DNA from 2 places in the Oceanobacillus iheyensis HTE831 genome. Region 2 is predicted to be linked to the other one. Evidence: riboswitches for the same ligand, from Rfam matches in the RefSeq annotation. Region 2 holds a riboswitch; the other holds the start of a gene.
The links. Region 2 has a riboswitch for S-adenosylmethionine ahead of metK (methionine adenosyltransferase). Riboswitches for the same ligand answer to the same signal wherever they lie in the genome.

Region 1: it holds a riboswitch for S-adenosylmethionine, as region 2 does, so the genes downstream of both, OB_RS13515 (ISL3 family transposase) here and metK (methionine adenosyltransferase) in region 2, are expected to answer to the same signal.

What each region holds. Positions count from the first base shown of each region.
Region 1 covers NC_004193.1:2,700,173-2,712,126, reverse strand. Annotated here, with positions in the region: gene OB_RS13535 (YcjF family protein) at 1-71, opposite strand, end outside; gene mbcS (acyl-CoA synthetase MbcS) at 253-1,845, shown strand; gene OB_RS13525 (dipeptidase) at 1,976-2,929, shown strand; gene OB_RS13520 (hypothetical protein) at 2,989-3,297, shown strand; SAM riboswitch class I at 3,482-3,588, shown strand; gene OB_RS13515 (ISL3 family transposase) at 3,757-4,971, shown strand; gene OB_RS13510 (O-acetylhomoserine aminocarboxypropyltransferase/cysteine synthase family protein) at 5,047-6,342, shown strand; gene OB_RS13505 (YitT family protein) at 6,474-7,340, opposite strand; gene OB_RS13500 (CoxG family protein) at 7,417-7,896, opposite strand; gene OB_RS13495 (alpha/beta-type small acid-soluble spore protein) at 8,094-8,303, shown strand; gene OB_RS13490 (aldo/keto reductase) at 8,516-9,430, shown strand; gene atoD (acetate CoA-transferase subunit alpha) at 9,931-10,578, shown strand; gene OB_RS13480 (3-oxoacid CoA-transferase subunit B) at 10,597-11,259, shown strand; gene OB_RS13475 (acetyl-CoA C-acetyltransferase) at 11,273-11,954, shown strand, end outside.
Region 2 covers NC_004193.1:2,362,931-2,374,884, forward strand. Annotated here, with positions in the region: gene OB_RS11895 (gamma carbonic anhydrase) at 1-136, shown strand, start outside; gene OB_RS11900 (sigma-70 family RNA polymerase sigma factor) at 261-848, opposite strand; gene metK (methionine adenosyltransferase) at 1,103-2,299, opposite strand; SAM riboswitch class I at 2,473-2,583, opposite strand; gene pckA (phosphoenolpyruvate carboxykinase (ATP)) at 2,789-4,372, shown strand; gene OB_RS11915 (ABC transporter substrate-binding protein) at 4,895-5,881, shown strand; gene OB_RS11920 (ABC transporter ATP-binding protein) at 5,897-6,694, shown strand; gene OB_RS11925 (ABC transporter permease) at 6,687-7,487, shown strand; gene ytkD (RNA deprotection pyrophosphohydrolase) at 7,497-7,985, opposite strand; gene OB_RS11935 (hypothetical protein) at 8,014-8,541, opposite strand; gene OB_RS11940 (hypothetical protein) at 8,716-9,036, opposite strand; gene OB_RS11945 (o-succinylbenzoate--CoA ligase) at 9,167-10,609, opposite strand; gene menB (1,4-dihydroxy-2-naphthoyl-CoA synthase) at 10,695-11,513, opposite strand; gene menH (2-succinyl-6-hydroxy-2,4-cyclohexadiene-1-carboxylate synthase) at 11,540-11,954, opposite strand, start outside.

The DNA of each region.
Region 1 (11,954 bases), 340 kb from region 2:
AACTGATCATTTATTTTGGAAGTTTCTTGATTATAAGCTTGCTCAAAATCTTTTTCATTAAATTCTTGCACGATCTCACGCCCCTTAGTTCTACTATTCCCTGATATAACGAATCATACACCAGTTATTCGATTCTAGCTAGTAAGTAAGATGTATAATCAGAATATTATTATCGTTTTGAATAAACAATTGTTTCTGATATAATAGTCAGAACATAATAGTAGGTCCTAATTTGAGGAGGGAAAATAATTGATGAACCAATCTAATTTACATGCACCAGAACAGTATAATATTGTAAATGAGTTTGAGAAATATGCAGAAGATAACTTGAGAGTTGCAGTGAAGTGGGAAGATGAGCATGGTGAAAACATGCAAATAACGTACAAAGAATTATTCGATAATGCTAATAAAATAGGAAATCTTTTTTTGGAAAACGGGTTATCAAAAGGTGATAAGATTCTTGTAATGCTTCCTAAGTTGATGGAAACCTATGAAATATATCTTGCTGCGCTAAAGACAGGAGTTATTATTATTCCTAGTTCGGAGATGCTTCGCACAAAAGATTTACAATATCGAATTACGCATGGTGAAGTAAAAGGTGTTGTTAGTTATTCTGCGTACACCAGCGAATTCCAAGATGTAGAAGAATTTAACGATTTGATAAAGTTTTCTGTTGGGCAGGAAAAATCAGAGTGGTTATCTTTGGATCACTTGAAACAAACAGCTTCTACGAAATTAGAGACGATCTATACTAAAAAAGACGATATTGCTTTTTTACCTTATACATCAGGAACAACGGGCAATCCTAAAGCAGTCATGCATACACATGGCTGGGGCTATGCTCATATGCAAACAGCTCCTGAACATTGGCTTAGTATAGAAGAAGGAGATACTGTATGGGCAACAGCTGCTCCTGGATGGCAGAAATGGGTGTGGAGTCCATTCCTATCTGTATTATATAAAGGTGGTACGGCTTTTGTTTATCAAGGGAAATTCGATCCGAACAGGTACCTTGAAATACTTGAAAAACATCAGGTTAATGTATTTTGTTGTACACCTACAGAATACCGTTTAATGGCGAAATTGGAGAATCTGTCTGATTATCATTTAGACGCTCTACACAGTGCAGTATCAGCAGGAGAACCATTGAATCGTGAAGTGATTGAACGTTTTCGTAAGTATTTTAATGTAACCGTGCGGGATGGGTATGGACAAACAGAAAATACATTATTACTTGGATTTTTAAAAGGTATGGAAGTGAGACCAGGATCGATGGGGAAACCAACTCCAGGTAATAACGTGCAAGTTATTGATGAAGAGGGGAATCCGGTCGATAATGGAGTAGTAGGAGATATAGCTATACCTCTTGATACACCAGCTTTGTTTATGGGATATTATAAAGATGAGGAACGCACACTAAAATCACGACGTGGAGATTATTATGTCACTGGCGACCAAGCACGAATTGATAAAGATGGATATTTCTGGTTTGAAGGTAGAAGTGACGATATCATCATTAGTTCCGGGTATACAATTGGTCCTTTTGAAGTAGAAGATGCCTTAGTTAAGCATTCCTTAGTAAAAGAATGTGCAGTTGTAGCAAGTCCAGATGATGAACGAGGAAATATTGTAAAAGCATTTATTATTTTACAGGATGATATCATCGGGAATGACGCGGTAGTAAAAGAATTACAAGAACATGTGAAACTTAGTGTAGCTCCATACAAATATCCGAGGAAAATAGAATTTGTATCCGAATTACCGAAAACCAATTCAGGTAAAATTCGAAGAGTGGAATTAAGACAGAAAGAAAAACAAAACGTGATGGATGATATAAAACGTTAATATACATTGAAACCACACCTGAATTTATGAAAATAAATTCGGGTTTTTTACTTGAATACATTTATAAAATATCATGTCATTAATATAGGTGTATTATGATGTATAGTATATGTAAAGGAGCGTGTAAAGAATGAGATTTATCGACACACATTGTGATGCACTTCTTAAATTACAGATGGCAAAAAGGGGCATTCAACAACCAAAAAAACTGTTGAATTTTGAAAATGATCTTGAGTTAAATACAAACTTAGAAAGGTTACAGCAAGGTGGTGTGCAAGTACAGTTCTTTGCTATTTTCATACATCCAGATGTACCAACAAATGAGCAATGGCAGCATGCTTTAGAGCAAATAGATTTGTTTTACTCAGAGATTATCGGGAAATTCCCACAAATAAAACATATTAAACAATGGGATGAATTAAATGATCTTGAAGAGAATCAAATTGGTGCAGTCCTTACATTAGAGGGAGCAGAAGCAATAGGTAATGACTTGGTGAAATTGAGACATTTGTATCGGCTAGGTGTTCTTTCTATTGGGTTAACGTGGAATCACGCTAACCTATGTGCCGACGGGGCAGAGGAACTACGAGGTGGTGGATTAACAAAATTAGGTAAGTCGGTTGTTGAAATGAATAATAACCATATGGTCTTTACGGATGTATCTCATTTAACTGTAGAAGGTTTTTGGGATGTAATGAAAAGTGCAAAATATCCTTTTGCTTCCCATTCGAATGTTCGCACGATTTGCGATCATCCAAGAAATTTATATGATGATCAGATTGAGGCGTTGATTAATCACAACGGACAAATACAGCTTGCACTATATCCTCCATTTCTTGTAAAAGATGCAGAGTCCGCTAGAGTATCTGATCTTTTCCATCATATCGATCATATATGTGCACTCGGTGGAGAGAAACACATTGGATTTGGTTCGGATTTTGATGGTATTTCTTATTTCATTGAAGGAATCGAGGATGCTTCTAAGTATGAATTCTTGCGAGAAGAATTACAAAAGCATTATTCTGAAGAATTAGTAAGAGGGTTTATATATCAAAACTTTAAGAATCATTTACCTCATGTATAAGAAATTATGTTTTTTCCAATACTAGCCATTAGATAAGAATAGAATGGCAGGTGCTATACATGATACGGTTGCTTATTTTAACACTTGTATTAATATTTAGTTTTAACCATATAGAGACTTTTGCTGAGCCGTTAGAAGGGGATACCCCTAAAAATACGATACATCAATGGAAAGAAATCGAAAATCATGTGGAAAAGATTCATGTAGACACACATGATATTGAATACCGTCGAAATTTTATTAAAGAAACAAGACCTTGTAAAATTTATCATCATATTCGAACGATTGTTTACTATTGTGAGATACATGGACATACAAAAGTAGAAACAATTTTAGAAAAGGTTGAACATAGTGAAGATCACTCGTAAATAAAAGAATAAAAAAGAGAGGAATTATTAATTAAATATTTTCTCTCTTTTTTTTATCAAAATTTGTAAGCAGCAGGATATTTAAGTTTGAAGTGATTTAATTTATTTATCTGAAATCAAAGAAAATTTATTGACATTTCTTACATATTGAATTATTATTCTACCAACAACTTTATATACGTTTTTCTTATCATGAGAGGCGGAGGGAAATGGCCCAACGAAACCTCGGCAACAGGTTCTTATTAGAATACTGTGCCAATTCCATCAAGCAAATTGCTTGAAAGATAAGAGTAGAATAATTTATTAGCTTTAAAACTCTATTCTTATTACGGAATAGAGTTTTTTGTTACATAGAATGGCTCTATAATATTTGTTGGGGTAAAAGAAAAATAAAAAACACGCAATCTCCTATTTTTGTTATCATTGTTTAAACCACTAAACCAAACAAAAAGGAGATGCGTGCAATTGAATTCTAACATAACATTACCTGGGTTGGAAGAAGGAAATATATTAGATACAGAAGTACGAGAAGGTATTTATTACATTAGGTGGGAGTTAGAGAGAACCTCTCATCGTTGTCCACAGTGTGGAGAGTGGACAAACAAGGTACATGATTATCGTACGCAGAAAGTCCGTCATCCTAGCATATTCGGAAGGCAAACGATTATTTTTTACCGAAAGAGAAGATATAAATGCGTTTTCTGCGGAAAGCGATTTTTTGAAAGAAACCCTTTAGTCAAACGTTATAAAAGACAATCCATTGAGTTTAATCAAGTATTGTCATTAGAGCTTGTTCATGGAAAAAGCTTTCGAGACGTGGCGACACGTTTTCATACATCGCCAACTACCATTATGCGTCGATTTGATGAGATTACTGCATCGAAGATGAAGGAAACACAAGCATTGCCTAAAGTGATAGCGATTGATGAGTATAAAGGGGATGCAGGGAACGAGAAGTATCAAACGGTTATAGCAGATCCGATTAATAGAAAACCTTTAGAGATTTTAAAAGATCGTAAAAAAGATACATTAGTGGATTATCTAAGGATGCATGGTGAGAAGGTAGAATTTGTAGTCATGGACATGAGTCCATCCTTTAAAGCAGCTGTTGATAAGGCATTAGGGCACCCCATTGTTATCGCCGATCGTTTTCATTTTACACGATATATATATTGGGCTTTAGAAAGAGTGAGAATTCGTGTACAGAGAGAGTTTCATGATTATGATCGGAAGAAGTGTAAACGTATGCGACATGTGTTTTATAAAAAGCAATCGAAGTTAACGAAAAAGCAACAATGGTATTTAGATCGCTATTTACACATGTCACCAGATTTAAAACGCGCCCATGAGTTAAAAGAAGCGTATAATGTCTGGTTTCAACTAGCCAAGGCCAACGGCCCTAATGCTTTAAAAAATACTAAAAAGTATCTCTATCAGTTTTATGAACTTGTGCAAAATGCAGGGCTGCCGGAATTCCTAAAAGCAAAAGAAACCTTTCATAATTGGCAAAAAGAAATTATGAATAGTTTTGCCTTTGATTTACATAATGGTTATATCGAAGGAATCAACAATCAAACAAAGGTTATAAAACGAAATGCATTTGGATTTAGGCGATTCGATCGCTTTCGAGCAAGAATACTATTACATCATCAATATAAAAAGAAAGTGGTTTAATATAAATAGGAGTGAGCTAATTGCTCACCCCAACATTTGACTTAGAACCCATAGAATGAAGGGGGAGAAAAAAGATTGACGAATAATTTTGACGGAACATTAAATTTTAATACGATTGCGCAACATGGAGGACAGGAGTTTGATGGAGAAACAAATGCTAGGGCAGTACCTATTTATCAAACGACATCCTATGGTTTTGAAAGTCCGGAACAAGCTGCGTCTCTTTTTCAAATGCAAGAAGCTGGCTACATTTATTCACGTAATGCAAATCCAACAAACCGTGTTCTTGAAAAGCGTATAGCTGAATTAGAGGGTGGTATTGATGCATTTGCAGTTTCTTCTGGACAATCCGCTATTACAATTGCTTTATTAACGCTTGCGAAAGTAGGCGATGAAATTGTGGCTACAAATGAGTTATATGGTGGTACTTATAATCTATTTTCGGAGACATTTAAACGCTTTGGTGTAACAGTTCGATTTGTTGAAGGTACAAACTTCTCAGAAATATCCGCTTCCATTAACGAGAATACCAAGGCAGTCTTTACAGAAACAATTGGAAATCCTGGGTTACAAATAGCTGATATTAAAGCATTAAGTTCTATCGCACATGAACATGGAATTCCTTTAGTCGTTGATTCTACCTTCACAACTCCATACTTACAGAAACCAATTTCATTTGGTGCCGATATTGTGATTCATTCGACCACTAAGTTTATTGGAGGGCATGGAACATCCATTGGCGGTATTATCGTTGATTCTGGAAAATTTAACTGGGATAATGGGAATTTCCCTGAATTTACAACACCTAAAAGTTCCTTAAACAATCAATCTTATGTCGAACTAAAAAATGACAATGCTTTTATTTCAAAAGCACGATTTGAATTAGGACATGATATTGGGACAGCATTATCACCATTTAATGGTTGGCTATTCATTCAAGGACTAGAATCACTACCACTACGTATGAAGCAACATGTATTAAATACAAAACAAATTGCAGCGTATTTAGCAGAACACGAACAGGTTACATGGGTGAACTACCCTGGATTATCAGAGAATCATCAGTATGAACTTGCAAAAACCTATTTACCTAAAGGAACTGGAGCGATCTTAACATTTGGTATAGAAGGAGGACATGAAGCGGCAAAATCGTTTATTCAATCGTTAAAGCTTTTATCACATGTTGCGAATATAGGCGATTCAAAGACGCTTGTCATTCATCCAGCAAGTACAACACATGCAAGGTTAAGCCCAGAGGAACAAAAAAGAACAGGTGTAACACCGGATCAGATTCGAATTTCAGTTGGATTAGAAGATGTCGAGGATATAAAATACGATATTCATCAAGCTCTTAAAAAAAGTAGAGGCTAGTTGTTATAGGATAGGTAATACAAAATTAGTTAGAAATGCAGAAGTCAGAGTCAAAAGCGCTAAGAATGAAATAATAAAAAACAGAACTACATCTTTTACGTAGATTGTAGTTCTGTTACTATGTTATGCTCCTATAACTTTTGTCCAGAATAACGGTCGAGTGAAAATCCTTTTCCGAGGATCTCCGATGCATTTATAAATATGACAAATGAATCTGGAGACTCTGTCTGTAAGAGCTTTTTTAATTTGACTGCTTCTGGTTGTTCTGCCACACAAAGGATCATGGTTTTATCAAGCTTAGTGTATCCACCCACGGAACGAATTTTAGTAAGTCCACGATCGATTCCTTTTTGGATTAGATTTTGAATGGCTTCTTCATCTTCAGTGATAATCATAATTAATTTAGTAGAAGAAGTACGTAATTGAACGAAGTCAATTGCTTTCCCTGATATATAGATAGCCATTAATGCAAATAAGGTGAGTTCGACACTAAATACAATAATGGAACCTATTACTACAAGGCCATCAACAATAAACTGTGAGTATCCGCTGGATATCCCAGTGAATTTTTTAACTATCTGGGCAATTGCTGCTGTTCCGCCAGTAGATCCATTTCCTTTATAAACAATACCTAACCCTATACCAAGCAATAAACCACCGTATAAAGCACCTAACAGTGGGTTAGATACTGTCACAGGGGTCTCAGCACTTATTAAGATAATAAATGGTACCCAAAATGTTCCAAGTAATGTTTTGAAGCTAAAATCTTTCCCCAATGCAATCCAACCAATAATAAAAATAGGAATATTGATGACGAATTGTAATAATGCAGGGCTTATTTGATATAATTCAAAGAAAATGGTGCTAATTCCCGAAATTCCACCTGCGGCTAGCCTTGCTGGTAAAAAGAAGATATTGTAAGAAAGTCCTACAAGTGTTGCTCCGACAATAATATACAAATATTCTCTTATAGCTTTGTTCTGTTTTATTTTATCCATGTAAACTGTATCCTTTCCCTCAAACATGCCTCTTATACTTTATCATTGGAGGGGAAAGGAGTAAATACTGTGTTGATTAAATTGGGATATTTACTCGCATGGAACGTTGCAGTTTACTTGGTTTTTCTATTTTTGTCGAAATCTTTTCCATGAAATCTTCCAATATTTTTGGGAGTAATTGCTTTACGATGGGATAAACCATTGTACCTTTCCAGCCTTTAATTGTTAATTCCATATTTCCAGACATTATTGTGTCATTCTGATTAAATGATTTTACATGAAGACTGCCTTTACCTAAACATTGCTCATTTAAAGCATCAACTGTAAAAAGAATGGATGAAGGAGCTTTTATTTCTAAGATGCGCACATGAATATGTGTGTCTTTTTTAAATGTGCCGACTTCACCATGTATTTTCCAAATCGATTCTTCATTAGATACGATTTGATGTTCTTGATAACCCGGCACGATTTCAACCCAATTTGACCAATCCTCAATAAATTCCCAAACCCGTATACTTTTAGTGTTTAACTTAACTTCATGATGACACTTTACCATTCTCTATTTCCTCCCGATACTAAAAAATCGCACATGGGTAATGTATGAAAGGAGTTATGAGATTAGAACGATATTTTTTAATGAAATAGTAATTAAGTGGAAGTGTTTTCCGAGCATAAAATTAAATAAATTAACAAAAAATGATGAATGAACAGTGGATATAAAACTGCTGTTCAATTACACCGAGGAGTGATCATGTGGCTGGCAGACGTAGAAATAAGTTGTTAGTACCGCAAGCAGATCGCGCATTAAACCAAATGAAAGAAGAAATTGCGAGTGAAATGCACGTTCAATTAGGTGCTGATACCACAGCACGAGAAAACGGTTCGGTGGGTGGAGAGATGGTTAAAAGAATGATAAGTATTGCTGAAGATAGCATGGCTAATCGTAACGATGACCATCACTAGATCATTAATCTGAAATACCAGAGCATCAATGATCTGAAAGGACTGTGCTATATAGCGCAGTCCTTTTCTAGCATAATGCTGTAGAATTCCATTAAAAAATAGTAAATAAATGAAGTACATCATGAGAATCGAATCCCGATGCATAATTATTTTATATCATCTAGACTGCTCCATTAATTATTAAATGGTATAGTGGTTTTAGAGGTGATCATATGAAAAAAATCGAATTAGGTAAAAGCGGATTAGAAGTACCTGCTATTGCTTTAGGTTGTATGAGTATGAACAAACGAACAAAAGCTGAAGCTGAAAAAGTTATTTCAAATGCAATTGAAAATGGTGTGAATTTCTTTGATCATGCAGATATTTATGGAAAAGGTGTATCTGAAGAAATCTTCGCTCATGCTTTTCCCAGTGAAGTACGACGTGAAGATATCATCATTCAATCGAAGACAGGAATTCGTGATGGATATTATGACTTCTCAAAAGAGCACATCATTACATCTGCAGAGGATAGCTTACGGCGTTTGAAAACAGATTATTTAGATGTGTTTTTATTACACCGACCGGATGCGTTAATGGAGCCGGAAGAAGTAGCAGAGGCATTTTCGGAGTTACATAAAAGTGGAAAAGTGCGTCATTTTGGAGTAAGCAACCATAACTCCATGCAAATTGAATTACTACAAAAATACATGAAACAAGACATTGTGACCAATCAACTTCAATTGAGTGTTACTGATTCAGGTATGATGAATCAAGGCCTTTATGTAAATACGCTATATGAACAAGCATCAGATCGAGACGGTAGTATTTTAGACTATAGTCGGTTGAACGATATAACCATACAGGCGTGGTCACCGTTTCGTCATGGTTTCTTTGAAGGTCTATTTGTTGATAATGAAGACTATCCAGCTTTAAATACAGAACTACAACAGTTGGCAGATAAATATAATGTAAATAAATCGGCAATTGCAGTAGCATGGATTTTACGTCATCCTGCAAAGATACAAACAATTATTGGTACGATGACACCGAGCCGCCTTACAAATATAGTAGAAGCTTCAAATGTTGAATTAACGAGACAAGAGTGGTATAAATTATGGCAAACTGCAGGTAATAAATTGCTTTAACGTTACCAAAAGAGTGAATGGAGAGGACATGACTAAGTTGTTAATAAAGTCATGTCTTTTTAATGGTGTAGGAATTATAAAATTTTGGAGCTGTCGATAAACAACTAAGTTAACTAGCCACGTCCAGCTCCAGTGCCCATCACCTATTGTCCTTCCGGAGACCTCCTTACGATAAGTCAACATCGATTCGCATCCGCTAATCGTGTTTCCTTTATCTCATACGGTCCCGTCCAGGACATACGGTGATAAACGGGCGCTTGCGCTTTTGTTCTGTGTTTTGATTCCGTTTATGCGGAAAAAACACAGAGAATAGTTCCGCGATATCGGAATTATTCCGGTTAAACGGAAATGGTTTGAGTAAAAGAATTTCATTTAATTGTAAGCGATTCCATTAAAGCGAAGGTTCCACACTACATAATATTAAAATTTAGATAGTTGGCATGATTTTTGCTATATAGAATTGACAGCAGCAAAGAAAAATAACATAGGGGGTGGCTTTGATGGTAAATAAGCTAATTACATTTAATGAAAGTAAGAGTTTATTTCAAGATAAAATGACAATTATGTCGGGTGGATTTATGGGAGTAGGGACTCCAGAAAAAATAGTAGAAGCTATTTTAGAGTCTGAAGCAAATGAGTTAACGTTAATTACAAACGATACCTCATTTGAAAATAATGGTGTTGGACCATTGATTGCTAATAACCGTATTGCAAAAGTAGTAACATCACATATTGGCACGAATCGTGCTACTGGAAGAAAAATGATATCTAAGGAACTCGAAGTTGAGCTGGTTCCTCAAGGTACGTTAGCTGAGAGAATTCGTGCTGGTGGAGCGGGACTAGGTGGTTTCTTGACACCTACTGGAGTTGGAACTGTCGTGGAAAAAGATAAACAAGTAATGCAAATAGAGGGGAAAAAATACATTCTAGAAACACCTTTAAAAGCTGATATAGCCATTATAAAAGCTTATAAAGCTGACAAAAGCGGTAATCTTGTATATCGACAATCTGCTAGGAATTTTAATCCATTAATTGCTCTAGCTGCTAAGCTAGTGATTGTTCAAGCTGAACATATAGTAGAGATAGGGGAACTTGATCCAGAGTGTATCGTAACACCAAATGTATTAGTTGATAAAATTCTAATATAAAAAGAGGATGAAAAAATAATGAATAAAACATTGATAAGTGCCAAGGAACGAATTGCACAACGAGTGGCACAAGAATTACAAAACGGAGATTTAGTTAATTTAGGAATCGGGCTTCCGACTTTAATTCCTAGTTATATTTCTAATAATATCCAAGTAACCTTTCAATCAGAGAATGGATTCATAGGGTTATCAAGTGTAGAAGATAATGTTAGTCCAGATTTAGTTAATGCTGGTGGTCAACCTGCAGGTATTAAACAAGGTGGAGCGTTTTTTGATAGTGCATTCTCCTTCGAACTTATACGTGGTGGACATGTAGATGTAACTGTACTTGGAGGTCTAGAAGTAGATCAAGAAGGTAATTTAGCCAATTGGATTATTCCTGGTAAGTTAGTTCCGGGAATGGGTGGTGCTATGGATTTAGTAACAGGAGCAAAAAAAGTAATTATAGCAATGGAACATTTATCTAAAAAAGAAGAACCAAAAATAGTAAAGAAATGCAAGTTACCTCTAACAGGTAGTAATGTGGTAGATATGATTGTTACTGAATTGGCGGTATTCAAAATTGAAAATAAGGAATTAACATTAATAGAACTGATGCCAGGTGTTGGTGTAGATGAAGTACGTGATAAAACAGAAGCTGATTTTAATATTCACGAGGATATTAAAACAAAGATAAATTAGATAGGAGAGTTGGATGATGAAAGAAGTAGTGATTGTTAGTGCTGTCCGGACTGCTACAGGAAGTTTTATGGGGCTTTTAAGTGATATACCTGCGACAAAACTTGGTAGTATTGTAATGAAAGAAGCACTTCACCGTGCAAATGTTAAACCAGAAGAAGTAGAAGATGTGATCTTTGGTAATGTATTACAAGCTGGGCTTGGTCAAGGGACAGCTAGACAAGCAGCAATACAAGCAGGTATTCCTGAATATGTTCCTGCTACTACGATTAATAAATTATGTGGGTCAGGGTTAAAAAGTGTTCATCTCGCTGCACAAGCTATACAAACTGGAGACGCCGACATCGTTTTAGCAGGTGGAATGGAGAATATGAGCCAAGCTCCTTATCTTTTAGAGAAAGGGAGACAAGGCTTTCGCATGGGTGATGGAAAAGTAGTAGATAGTATGATAAAAGATGGTCTTTGGTGTGCAATTAATGATGTTCATATGGGAATCACTGCAGAAAATATAGCTGATAAATATCAAATAAGTCGAAAAGAACAGGATAAATTTGCAGCATGGAGCCAACAAAAAACAGAAAAAGCTATCGAGCAAGGAGCTTTTTCTGATGAAATTGTACCTGTTAAAATTCGAAAATCAAAAAGTGAAGAATTCATCTTTAATAAAGATGAATTTCCTAGGAGTGGGGTAACAGTAG
Region 2 (11,954 bases):
TACACTTGCAATGGGTAGACCAGCAAAAGTCGTACGTGAATTGACAGAAGAGGATTATAAAGAGATGGACCGTGTAAGAAATTCTTATGTGGAAAAAGGCCAATACTATAAAAATAATACTAATATGGGTATTTAATAAGCTAACATAAGACACACCTTAGAAAAAATGTTATCACACAAATGATGTTGAAATTTATTTCTAAGGAGTGTCGCTTATTTCAACTAATCATGAAATTTTGTTTCATTTTCCTCGCTCTCTTTTATTGTAATTCCTGCTTATTTGCAAAATACTTTAATTTCTTTAGCGCGCGGTAAGATAATGATTTTGTAGTACCATACGGAATATCTAATTGTTCTGAAATTTCTTTGAAACTTAATGCGTAATAAAATCGGAGCACGATAATGGTTCTTTCTTTTTCATTTAGACGATCTAATAGTTGCTCTACGGTAATCTTTAATGGAATATCCAAATCATAATAAGCTTTTGTAGACACTTTTTCTGGTTCCATTATGATCATCTTTTTATTCTTCCTTATCGTATCAAGTGCACAATTAATGGTTATTTTTGTGATCCACGTCTTAAAATATTGCGGATTTCTTAACTCAGGTAATTTTTCATATGTTCGATAAGCTGTTTCTTGAATTACATCATATGTATCATTAGAATTCTTTACATATGTATTCGCAATGCGGTATAGATTTTTCTCATAACTGTGAAATAATGCCATAAATGATTCTTGATTCCCTTTTTGTGCTTCTTCTACTAGTTCAATGATACTACCACCTGCTTTGCAATGTATAATATATTTTTTGTCATAATACCATAATAAGCAGCTTTGATTTTTCATAAATCAGTAAACTCAATAGAAGAATTCAACATAATTTTATATCTTTCAGATAAAATTCATGAAAGTTTTCCTGTATATTAAGTCAATTTTATAAATTTCTGTTAAGAATTGATGTCTAGTTGAAAAATTAATTATTATGATAAATGAGTGCCATAATAATAATTTCGAATGGAATCAAACTGTTGGTCCACTCGATTAATAAACTAAAAAAACTACCACCTTAAAGATAGATGATAGTTTTTTTAAACATTTAATTATTTAGTTAGAGCAATAAGCTCTTCTGTTTTGTCTGTTTTTTCCCATGGGAATAAGATATCTTTTCGACCAAAGTGACCATAAGCTGCGGTATTTTTGTATATAGGTTTTCTTAAATCTAACATGCGGATAATACCAGCTGGACGGAGATCAAATAATTCTCTAACTGCTTCTACCAATCTGTCTTCACTTACTTTTCCAGTTCCAAATGTATTAACTGCAATGGAGACAGGTTGAGCGACACCAATGGCATAGGCTAATTGAACCTCACAAGATTTTGCAAGTCCTGCGGCAACTATATTCTTAGCAACATAACGAGCTGCATATGCTGCAGAACGGTCTACTTTTGTAGCGTCTTTGCCACTAAATGCACCTCCGCCATGTCTAGCATAACCACCGTACGTGTCTACAATAATCTTTCTTCCTGTCAGCCCTACATCACCTTGAGGTCCTCCAATTACAAAACGACCAGTTGGATTTATAAAATATTTTGTTTTATCATCTAACAATTCGCTTGGAACAACCGCTTGAATGACTTTTTCAATCATATCTCTTTCAATTTGCTCATTTTGTATTTCTGAATGATGTTGTGTAGAGATAACGATTGTATCTATACGTTCGGGCTTGTCATTCTCATCATACTCAACAGTTACTTGTGTCTTTCCATCTGGACGAAGATAATCTACTATACCTTCTTTTCTTACATCCGCTAACCTTTTGGACAATTGATGTGCTAATGAGATTGGTAAAGGCATTAATTCTTCAGTCTCATCACATGCGTAACCAAACATTAGCCCTTGGTCGCCAGCTCCAATAGCATCAATTTCTTCCTCACTCATTTTTCCTTGTCGTGCCTCAAGTGCTTGATTTACTCCTCCTGCAATATCTGCAGACTGTTCATCTATCGCAGTTAATACCGCGCAAGTTTCAAAATCAAAACCATATTTAGCACGTGTATACCCTATTTCTTTTACTGTTTCACGAACAAGGGCTGGTATATCTACATAAGTAGAAGTAGAAATTTCTCCTGATACAAGAACTAGTCCTGTAGTTACTGTTGTCTCACATGCAACCCTTGCGTTTGGATCTTTCTTTAAAATTTCATCTAAAATAGCATCTGATATTTGGTCAGACATTTTATCTGGATGCCCCTCAGTTACTGACTCTGAAGTAAATAAACGTCGATTTGCAGCCATAAGGCTAAACTCTCCTTTGATATATGTTGGTACGGATCTCTTTATAACTTCTATCCTATTCAAAGTGCCAATAAAAGAACCTCGTACTAAAAAACGCGGTACCTAAAATTATAGATAAAAACAAAAAAACCTTTCCTTCATAACATGAGGAAAGGAAGAATTATGGCCTTTCGCTCTTATTGTTCAAGGAACTATTATCCTTGCATCAGATTAGCACCTTTTCACCAGTAGTGATGGTTGCTGGGCTTCATCGGGTCTGTCCCTCCACCAACTCTGAATAAGAGTATCCGTTCATGGTTAAGATTAACGAAAGGTGAGTTGTCTGTCAACTAATTTAAGCCTTGTCACATCAAAAAATATATTGCATAAAATAAATTTTAATATAGTATGGACTATTTATTTTAATGTGTTATACTAATAATCAGATTTAATAAATATGGATCGTTAAGAGATTAAAACTACTCTAATTAATAGTAAGGAGATTATACCATGAAAACTGTTGATAAGTCTTATATGAAAGAATTACAAACAAATCATATTCACCACAATCTATCGGTAGCACAGCTCGTTGAAAAAATTCTGTATAGACAAGAAGGAATTCTTACATCTACCGGAGCAGTACGCGCCACTACAGGAACTTATACTGGTCGATCTCCGGAAGATAAATTTACCGTTAAAGATGAAGTTTCGGATCAACATGTTAACTGGGGTAAAGTTAATAAACCCATCCAGGAGGAAGTATTCAACCAATTATTATCTAAAGTGATTTCTTATTTAAATGAAAAACAAGAAATATTTAAATTTCAAGGATTTGCGGGGTCTGATCATACTTACCGACTCCCTATTCAAGTGATTAATGAATATGCTTGGCATAATTTATTTTCTAGACAACTATTCATTACTCCAACGGAAGAGGAATTAAACAATCACCAAGCAGAATTTACAGTTATTTCAGCTCCAGGATTTAAGGCTGATCCAGCTATTGATGGAACAAATTCAGAAACATTTATATTAATTTCTTTTAAGAAAAGAATTGTACTTATCGGTGGTACTGAATATGCCGGAGAAATTAAAAAGTCCATTTTTTCTGTGATGAATTATTTATTACCACAGCAAGATGTGCTTTCTATGCATTGCTCCGCTAATGTAGGCCAGGAAGGTGACGTTGCATTATTTTTCGGGTTATCAGGTACCGGGAAAACGACATTATCCGCAGACCCCTACCGAAAATTAATCGGTGATGACGAACATGGTTGGAGTCCAAATGGTGTATTCAATATTGAAGGCGGTTGTTATGCGAAATGTATCAATCTCTCAGAAGAAAAGGAACCACAAATTTATAACGCAATCCGTTACGGTACTGTGTTAGAGAATGTGATTTTAAATGACAATAGCAGAGAACCCGATTATGATGATACTTCATTAACAGAAAACACACGTGCTGCTTATCCTTTAGAGAATATAGACAATATTATTAATCCTAGTGTTGCAGGGCATCCAAATACAATTATTTTCTTAACTGCTGACGCATCAGGCACATTGCCTCCGATTAGCAAACTGACAAAAGAACAAGCGATGTATCATTTTCTAAGCGGATATACAAGTAAATTAGCAGGAACAGAACGAGGAGTAACAGAACCACTAGCTACTTTCTCTGCTTGTTTTGGTTCTCCATTCTTACCATTAGCTCCATCTAAATATGCAGAAATGCTTGGAAAGAAAATTGATATGTTTGATACAAATGTATTTTTGATTAATACCGGATGGACTGGCGGATCATATGGAGTGGGTGACCGTATTAAACTTTCCTTCACCAGAGCAATGGTTCACTCTGCATTAGAAGGAGAATTAAATTCTATAGAAACAATCACTGATGAAATTTTCGGTTTACAGATTCCTGCTCATGTTCCTGGAGTCCCTGATGAATTATTAGTACCTAAACAGACATGGGGTAATAAAGAAGCATATATGAAAGAAGCACAAACACTTGCATTAAAATTCCACGAAAACTTTAAGAAATTCACTCTAGCTAGTGAAACGATTAAGCAAGCTGGTCCTTTATATAAAGGATAATTTAAACATGTTTACTCATCCCATTAAGGATTAATATAAATGAGTGAAGTACTCGTTCGATATTTGCGAACAACCAGTCTCAATACGAGGCTGGTTTTTTATTCGTTTATCTCTGAAGGCTCGGTCCAGTTCGGCGTCGCTTAGCGGTGAGAAATGCTTTTGACTTGGCTAGCATTGCTCACCACCGACTTCGCAACTTCCCTCCCCTTCCTTCGATAACTCATCTTCCTCTTTCCTTTCGGAGATTCGTTTATCTCTGAAGGCTCAGTCCAGTTCAGCGTCGCTTAACGGTGAGAAATGCTTTTGACTTGGCCAGCATTGCTCACCAGCGACTTCGCAACTTCCCTCCCCTTCCTTCGATAACTCATCTTCCTCTTTCCTTTCGGAGATTCGTTTATCTCTGAAGGCTCAGTCCAGTTCGGCGTCGCTTAGCGGTGAGAAATGCTTTTGACACATATTTATATTTGGGCGCATACACTATTTTGATAAATTTTATCACATTTGTTGAAGGGAACGGTGGGTATGCGTAAGACGTATTTTATTATTAGTTTTGTCGCTGTTCTAATACTTTTATCGGCTTGTAATCAAGAATCAACCACAAACATAAAATTAGCAGAAGTAACAAGATCTATTTTCTATGCTCCACAATACGTAGCTTTGGAAAAAGGGTTCTTTGAAGAGGAAGGATTAGAGGTAGACTTACAAACCACTTGGGGCGGAGACACAACAATGACTGCATTATTGTCGGATGGTGCCGATATTGCTTTAGTAGGGTCTGAAACATCAATGTATGTGTATGCACAAGATTCAAGGGATTATGCAATAAACTTTGCTCAACTAACACAAACAGATGGAACATTTCTTGTAGCAAAAGAAGCAGACGATGATTTCTCTTGGGAAGATCTAAAAGATAGTACTTTCCTTGGCCAACGTGTTGGCGGAATGCCGCAGATGGTTGGTGAATATGTATTAAAAGAAAATGGAATCGATCCCCATGGAGATTTAAAATTAGAACAAAATATTGACTTCGCAAATATTGCTGGAGCTTTTGCTTCCGGAGACTATGATTATGTACAGTTATTTGAACCAACTGCAAGTATATTTGAAGCAGAAGGGCAAGGACACATTGTTGCTTCATTCGGGGAAGAATCTGGAGCTGTTCCATATACGGTATTTATGACCAAACAAAGCTTTATAGAGAAAGAAGATGAAGCAGTTGAAGCATTTACTAGAGCCATTTATAAAGCACAACAATGGGTGGATGAACAAAGCGCGGAAGAAATCGCAGAAGTAGTAGCTCCATATTTTGAAGAAACTGATGTAGAAATGTTAGCTTTATCAATCGATCGATATAAAGCTCAAGGTTCTTTTGCCACAGATCCAATTCTCGATGAAGAAGAGTGGAATAATTTACAAGGGATCATGAAAGAAGCTGGTGAATTACCAGAAAATGTACCTTATGAAGACCTTGTAAATACAGATTTTGCAGAGCGTGTCATGTCAGAATAAAGAGGAGGAACTATCTTGTCATTTCTGACACTTGAGCATGTAACCCACTATTATTTCTCAAAGGATTCATATGTAAAGGCACTGGATAACATCTCATTTACCATCAAAGAAGGGGAATTTATATCCCTATTAGGTCCAAGCGGCTGTGGGAAATCAACACTGTTATCCATTATTGCAGGCATTATTCACCAAACAGAAGGCCAAGTGTGTTTGCAAAAAGAAGAATTAATTAACCAAAATCAAGCAATTGGTTATATGCTTCAACAAGATTATCTTTTTCCTTGGAAAACCATTATTGAAAATGTACTGATTGGACCAAAGATTCACAGCAATATAACAGAAGAAATAAAACAAAATGCAATTAGTTTATTGAATGAAGTGGGACTGAAAGATGTTGAATCAAAATATCCTTCCGAATTATCTGGAGGAATGAGACAACGTGTAGCATTGGTTCGAACTTTAATCAATGATCCAAAAATTTTATTATTAGATGAACCTTTCTCTGCTTTAGATTATCAAACTAAATTAAAGCTAGAAGACCTTGTTTCCAAATTACTAAAAACCTATAAAAAAACCGCAGTACTAGTAACACATGATATTGGAGAAGCAATCGCAATGAGTGATCGAATCATCTTATTAAATTCTCATCCTGGATCAGTCGCAAAAATATATGATGTCCCACTGGAACTCAGGGATGAAATGCCATTACACGTAAGAAAACACCCAAAATACCAATTACTTTTCGATAAAGTATGGGATCAATTAGAACAAAAAGATGATTCCTCACCACTAAGGGATGATGAACATGAGTGATAAACAACTTTTTTCAAATTATCTTCAAGGCTTAAAAAGAGAGAATAAAATCGTATTTGCTTGGCAAATTTCCATTCTAATCATTTTGATTAGCTTATGGGAAATCGCCAGTAGATTGTATTGGATAGATCCTTTATTATTTAGTTCTCCAAGTAGAGTATTTCATTTAATTATTCAACGATTCGCTAATGGTTCACTGTTTTCTCATATTCAGGTTACTTTGTTAGAAACAATCCTAGGTTTTTTAATTGGAACCATCGGAGGTATCTTAATAGCAACCTTATTATGGTCTTCAAGACGCTTTGCACGAGTTATGGACCCTTATCTCGTCATTATGAATGCAATGCCAAAAGTTGCTTTAGGCCCTATTCTCATTGTTGCATTAGGTCCTGGATACCTTTCCATTATCGCCATGGGTTTCATAATTTCCGTTATCGTTACTACACTAGTAGTATATTCTGCTTTTAATGAGGTTGATCCGAACTATCAAAAAGTAATGCTTAGTTTTGGGGCTACTAGATGGCAATGCTTTAAAGAGGCGATCTTTCCTTCCGCATTGCCAGCAATAATATCTACATTAAAAGTAAATGTTGGTCTGTCTTGGGTAGGGGTTATTGTAGGGGAATACCTTGTTTCCAAACAAGGGTTAGGTTACCTCATCATCTATGGTTTCCAAGTATTCGATTTTACTCTGGTGATGTCGAGCTTAGTAATTATTGCTGTACTTGCAACGATAATGTATAAAGTCGTAGAAAAAATTGAACAGGTACTCATACGAAATAGAAGCGTGTAAGTCCAAGGCTTACACGCTTCTATCATTATTGTAAAAAATTGTTTTGATCCGCTTCATACAAGTATGGAGCACATCATCCTTCATAATAAAACTATACCCTTTTCGCTTACGTACATTTTTCGGTATTACGGATAGTAACACCGGACCTTTCGTTTCATAATACGTTTCTTGTTCAACTAACTTATGAATCATAGCAAAATATACATTTTTTATCACTGTGTCATTTCTTCCATCCACTTTATACTGGCCAATATAATGTAGTGATTCTACAGATCCACCAGTTTCCTCCATAACTTCTCGAACTGCCGCTTGTTCAGCTGTTTCTCCAGGTTCAACCTTCCCACCAGGGAATTCTATGCCTCGTTCCTTATGAGCAGTTAATAACCATTTATCTTTATAACGACAGATAACCCATACGTGCTTAGGCTCTTTAGAAAATGGATGATCCAAAAATGATAATTGTACAGTATTATTATAGAAATCCTTAAATCTATTCAAATCTTCCACTACTTTCTTCGATTGAAAATTACTGATATGTTATCTTTGAAATTTTCCAATCATGTTGAAACGTGAAATCCACTACCAATGTATATTCTCCTACCATTTCATTATAATTACTTTGAGTTAATTGGATAGTATTTTCATCTTTTTTAATCATATCATAATCATTTTCCTCTTGAAACCAAGATGGTGCATCCATGGGGATTATGTACATCCCATCTTGCTTTTCTTCATAGTAATACGATACAAAGTCTGAAGCCAAAGCTTCTGTGGTATACTGTTCAAATGCTTGAATAAGTTCATCTTTCGATTGATAAGCTTGTACTTTATAATTGCTATCTACTTCCTGTATTAATGTATCCATGAAACCATTCATTTTTTCTGTTATAGTGGAATGATCTAAAATTGAAGATTCCTTTTCTACCTGAACAGAGGCACTGTTACTATGATTTTCAGCATTAACTACTTCTTCTTGATTAAATGCGGAGAGTAAGATTATACCTAAAAATGCAACTATACTAAGTGCTAATACGTAATACGTTTTATTCTTCATTAGTTGAGACACTCCTCCAATAAGTTGAGTATAAGCGCTTAGTAATCTTTACCTTTTTTTCATCTTAGTTAAACCTACAATCCGTTTTTCCTAGTGTATTACTGTAGTCCAATAGAAAGAGTGAGGACTACAGTAATATTCCTCTCACAGCGTATATTCGTCAATACACCATTCTTATAAATGCTTATCTGATAATATTCCCATAGTTTGAATATGATTTTTAGTTTTTTCATCACCTAGGTCGTATAATAGTTGAAAAGCTTCTGTCATTGTATTGTCGTACATATCGTTTGCTTCATCATTGTGGTAAGGCATAAAGGGAATATGCGCTCGTTTAAAAGAATCAAAACTTGATTCATGCATATCCTCAAACTTCGATCGTAGTAACGTAATTTCATCTTCTGTTGCATATATAACAAAATCATCATTATTTTGATAACGAACTTGAGATATTTCACCTTCACCAACACTAATAAAATATTTTTGTTTATCCATATCTGACACCTCCTAGTATATAATCTGTGTATTTTTGTCTAATTCATCCAAATAAAAAAAGAGTATCTAAACTTATCAAAGTAAAATACTCTCTCATCATTACATATATTCGCTATAACACGTCTGGAACTTATTTCCCTAAATTATGACGCACTAATTTATTAGCAGCATTTCTAGGAAGTTCATTAACTACATGAATTTCTTTTGGACGTTTGTACTTCGCTAAATATTTTTCTAGATGTGCAGCAATTTCATTCTCACTTATGGGTCTACTACATACAATAAAAGCAATAGGAACCATCCCCCATTCTTCATTAGGACTTCCTTTTACTCCTGCTTCTTCTATACCTTCTATTTGTACTAATACGTTTTCTATTTCAGAAGGGTAGATATTTTCTCCACCAGAAATAATTAAATCATTTCTTCTATCCACAACATATAAATAACCTTGTTCATCCAAATATCCCATATCTCCAGTATGTAGCCAGTTATTTTCAAACACTTCTTTATTCGTCTCTGCTCGTTTATAGTATCCTTTGGTAACCATTGGACCTTTTACAAGAATTTCCCCAATTTGATTTGGATTATTTTCATTGTGTGCTATTTTAAGCTGTGCTGGAAAAAGCGGTTTGCCCGCAGAACCAATTTTTTTCAACGCATCTTCAGGAGTTAATGTAACAATTTGTGAAGATGTTTCTGTCATCCCATAGGATTGAAAAACTGGTATATTTTTTAATTTTGCTTGTTCTAATAAAGATTTAGGTGCTGGACCACCACCAAGAAGCATACAACGAAAGTCGTTCGGATAATGATGGTTTCCTAGCCGCTTTATTAACCGTTGAACCATTACAGTAACAACAGATACAATCGTAACCTTACGATCCATAATGGCATTATGAACCTTTTCAACTTCAAACTTTTCTAATACATAGATAGGCATCCCATAGATCACACTCTTTAACATGGTAGACAAACCACTTACATGAAATAAAGGTAAGGGGATTAACCATTTATCATTATCGTGTAACCCTAAATTTAATGCTGAACTTGTTGCACTCCACCAATGATTGCCAAAGGTTTGCTGTACAGCTTTAGGGAATCCTGTAGTACCAGATGTATACATCATAGTAAATATATCATCGAAATAAATTTCACTCTTTAGCGTTATTATACTTGTATCTTCCGTTACAGATTCTAGCTCGTTGTAATCCATTCGCTGCAGGACAAACTCGCTTGCCTTAAAAGATTCGGAAGTTATAATCACCTTAGCGTCAGAATCTAAAAGTTGTTGGTTTAATTCGTTGATTGTCAGTTTAGTATTTAATAAAACCGCTACCGCACCTAAGTAACTACATGCATATATGATTTGAATCATTTCAGCACAATTCGTAGAAAGGATCGCAATATGATCTCCTTGTCGAAAACCAAGTTTCCCTAATTTTCTCGCATAGGACTGACTTCGATGAAATAATTCAAGATACGTAATTGAACTACCATCCTCAAATTCAATTGCCTTTTTATCAGGGGATAAATCTGCTCGTTTTGTTAGCCAATGTGGAGTTGTTTCACTCATGATAATCTCTCCATTCTAGTACACTATACGATAAAAGAAACCTTTGTCCACACGGGACAAAGGTTTTTCTCCATTCTATCACATCTTAAGGGAAGCGAGGGAATTGTTTAAAGTCAGGTTTTCTTTTTTCTTTAAACGCATCGCGTCCTTCTTTAGCTTCATCCGTTGTATAATACAATAATGTAGCGTCTCCACCTAATTGTTGCAGTCCAGCTAATCCATCTGTATCCGCATTAAAGGAAGCTTTTAAGAAACGTAAAGCTGTTGGCGATTTTTCTAAAATTTCTTCACACCATTGGATAGTTTCTTCCTCAAGTTTATCTAGTGGTACAACCGTATTTACAAGTCCCATTTCATATGCTTCATCCGCATTGTATTGACGACATAAATACCAGATTTCACGTGCGCGTTTATGACCAACTAGACGTGCTAAATATCCAGCTCCGTAACCCGCATCAAAGCTACCCACTTTTGGACCTGTTTGACCAAAGATGGCATTATCAGCAGCAATTGTTAAGTCGCAAACTACATGTAGTACATGACCTCCACCAATAGCGTAACCGGAAACCATTGCAATTACTGGTTTTGGTATCGTGCGGATAAGACGTTGTAAATCTAATACATTTAAACGAGGAACCTCGTCCGTACCAACATAACCCCCGTGCCCGCGCACAGATTGGTCTCCACCTGAACAGAAAGCTTTTTCACCTTCTCCAGCTAAAACAATTACACCGATAGAAGAATCATCGCGAGCATCAATAAATGCATCAATCATTTCTTTTACCGTTAGTGGTGTAAATGCATTACGTTTTTCAGGACGATTAATGGTAACTTTTGCAATCCCATTATATTTTTCATAAATTATTTCTTCATAGCTGTTTACCTTTTGCCATTCTACAGACATATATATGCTCCTTTCAAGCAACAAAATTATGTAGTTATTGGGTTTCTAATTAGAAACTCTTCTACTATTTTACCAAAGATTTGAGGATTTTCCACATGAACTGCATGACCAACGTTTTTACATACTGTTAACGCTGCATTTGGAAATTTTTCTCTCATATTTTTATTTATATTTACAAATTTTAAATCTTTTTCACCAGTTACTAATAAAACCTTCATATAAAACTGCTTTAGATCGTTCCAAAACGAAGGTTGTGCCCCCGTCCCCATAGATTGAAGTGAGTGCGCTAATCCTTCAGGTTGATGAGACAGACGTTCATTTCTAATTTGTTGCCGCTTTTCTTCAGAAAGTTCTTTTTGCGATAAAAACAAAGGGATATTTTCCCAATAATCAACAAAATCTTCTATACCATTTTGTAAAATATAGTTTGCCAAATCTTTA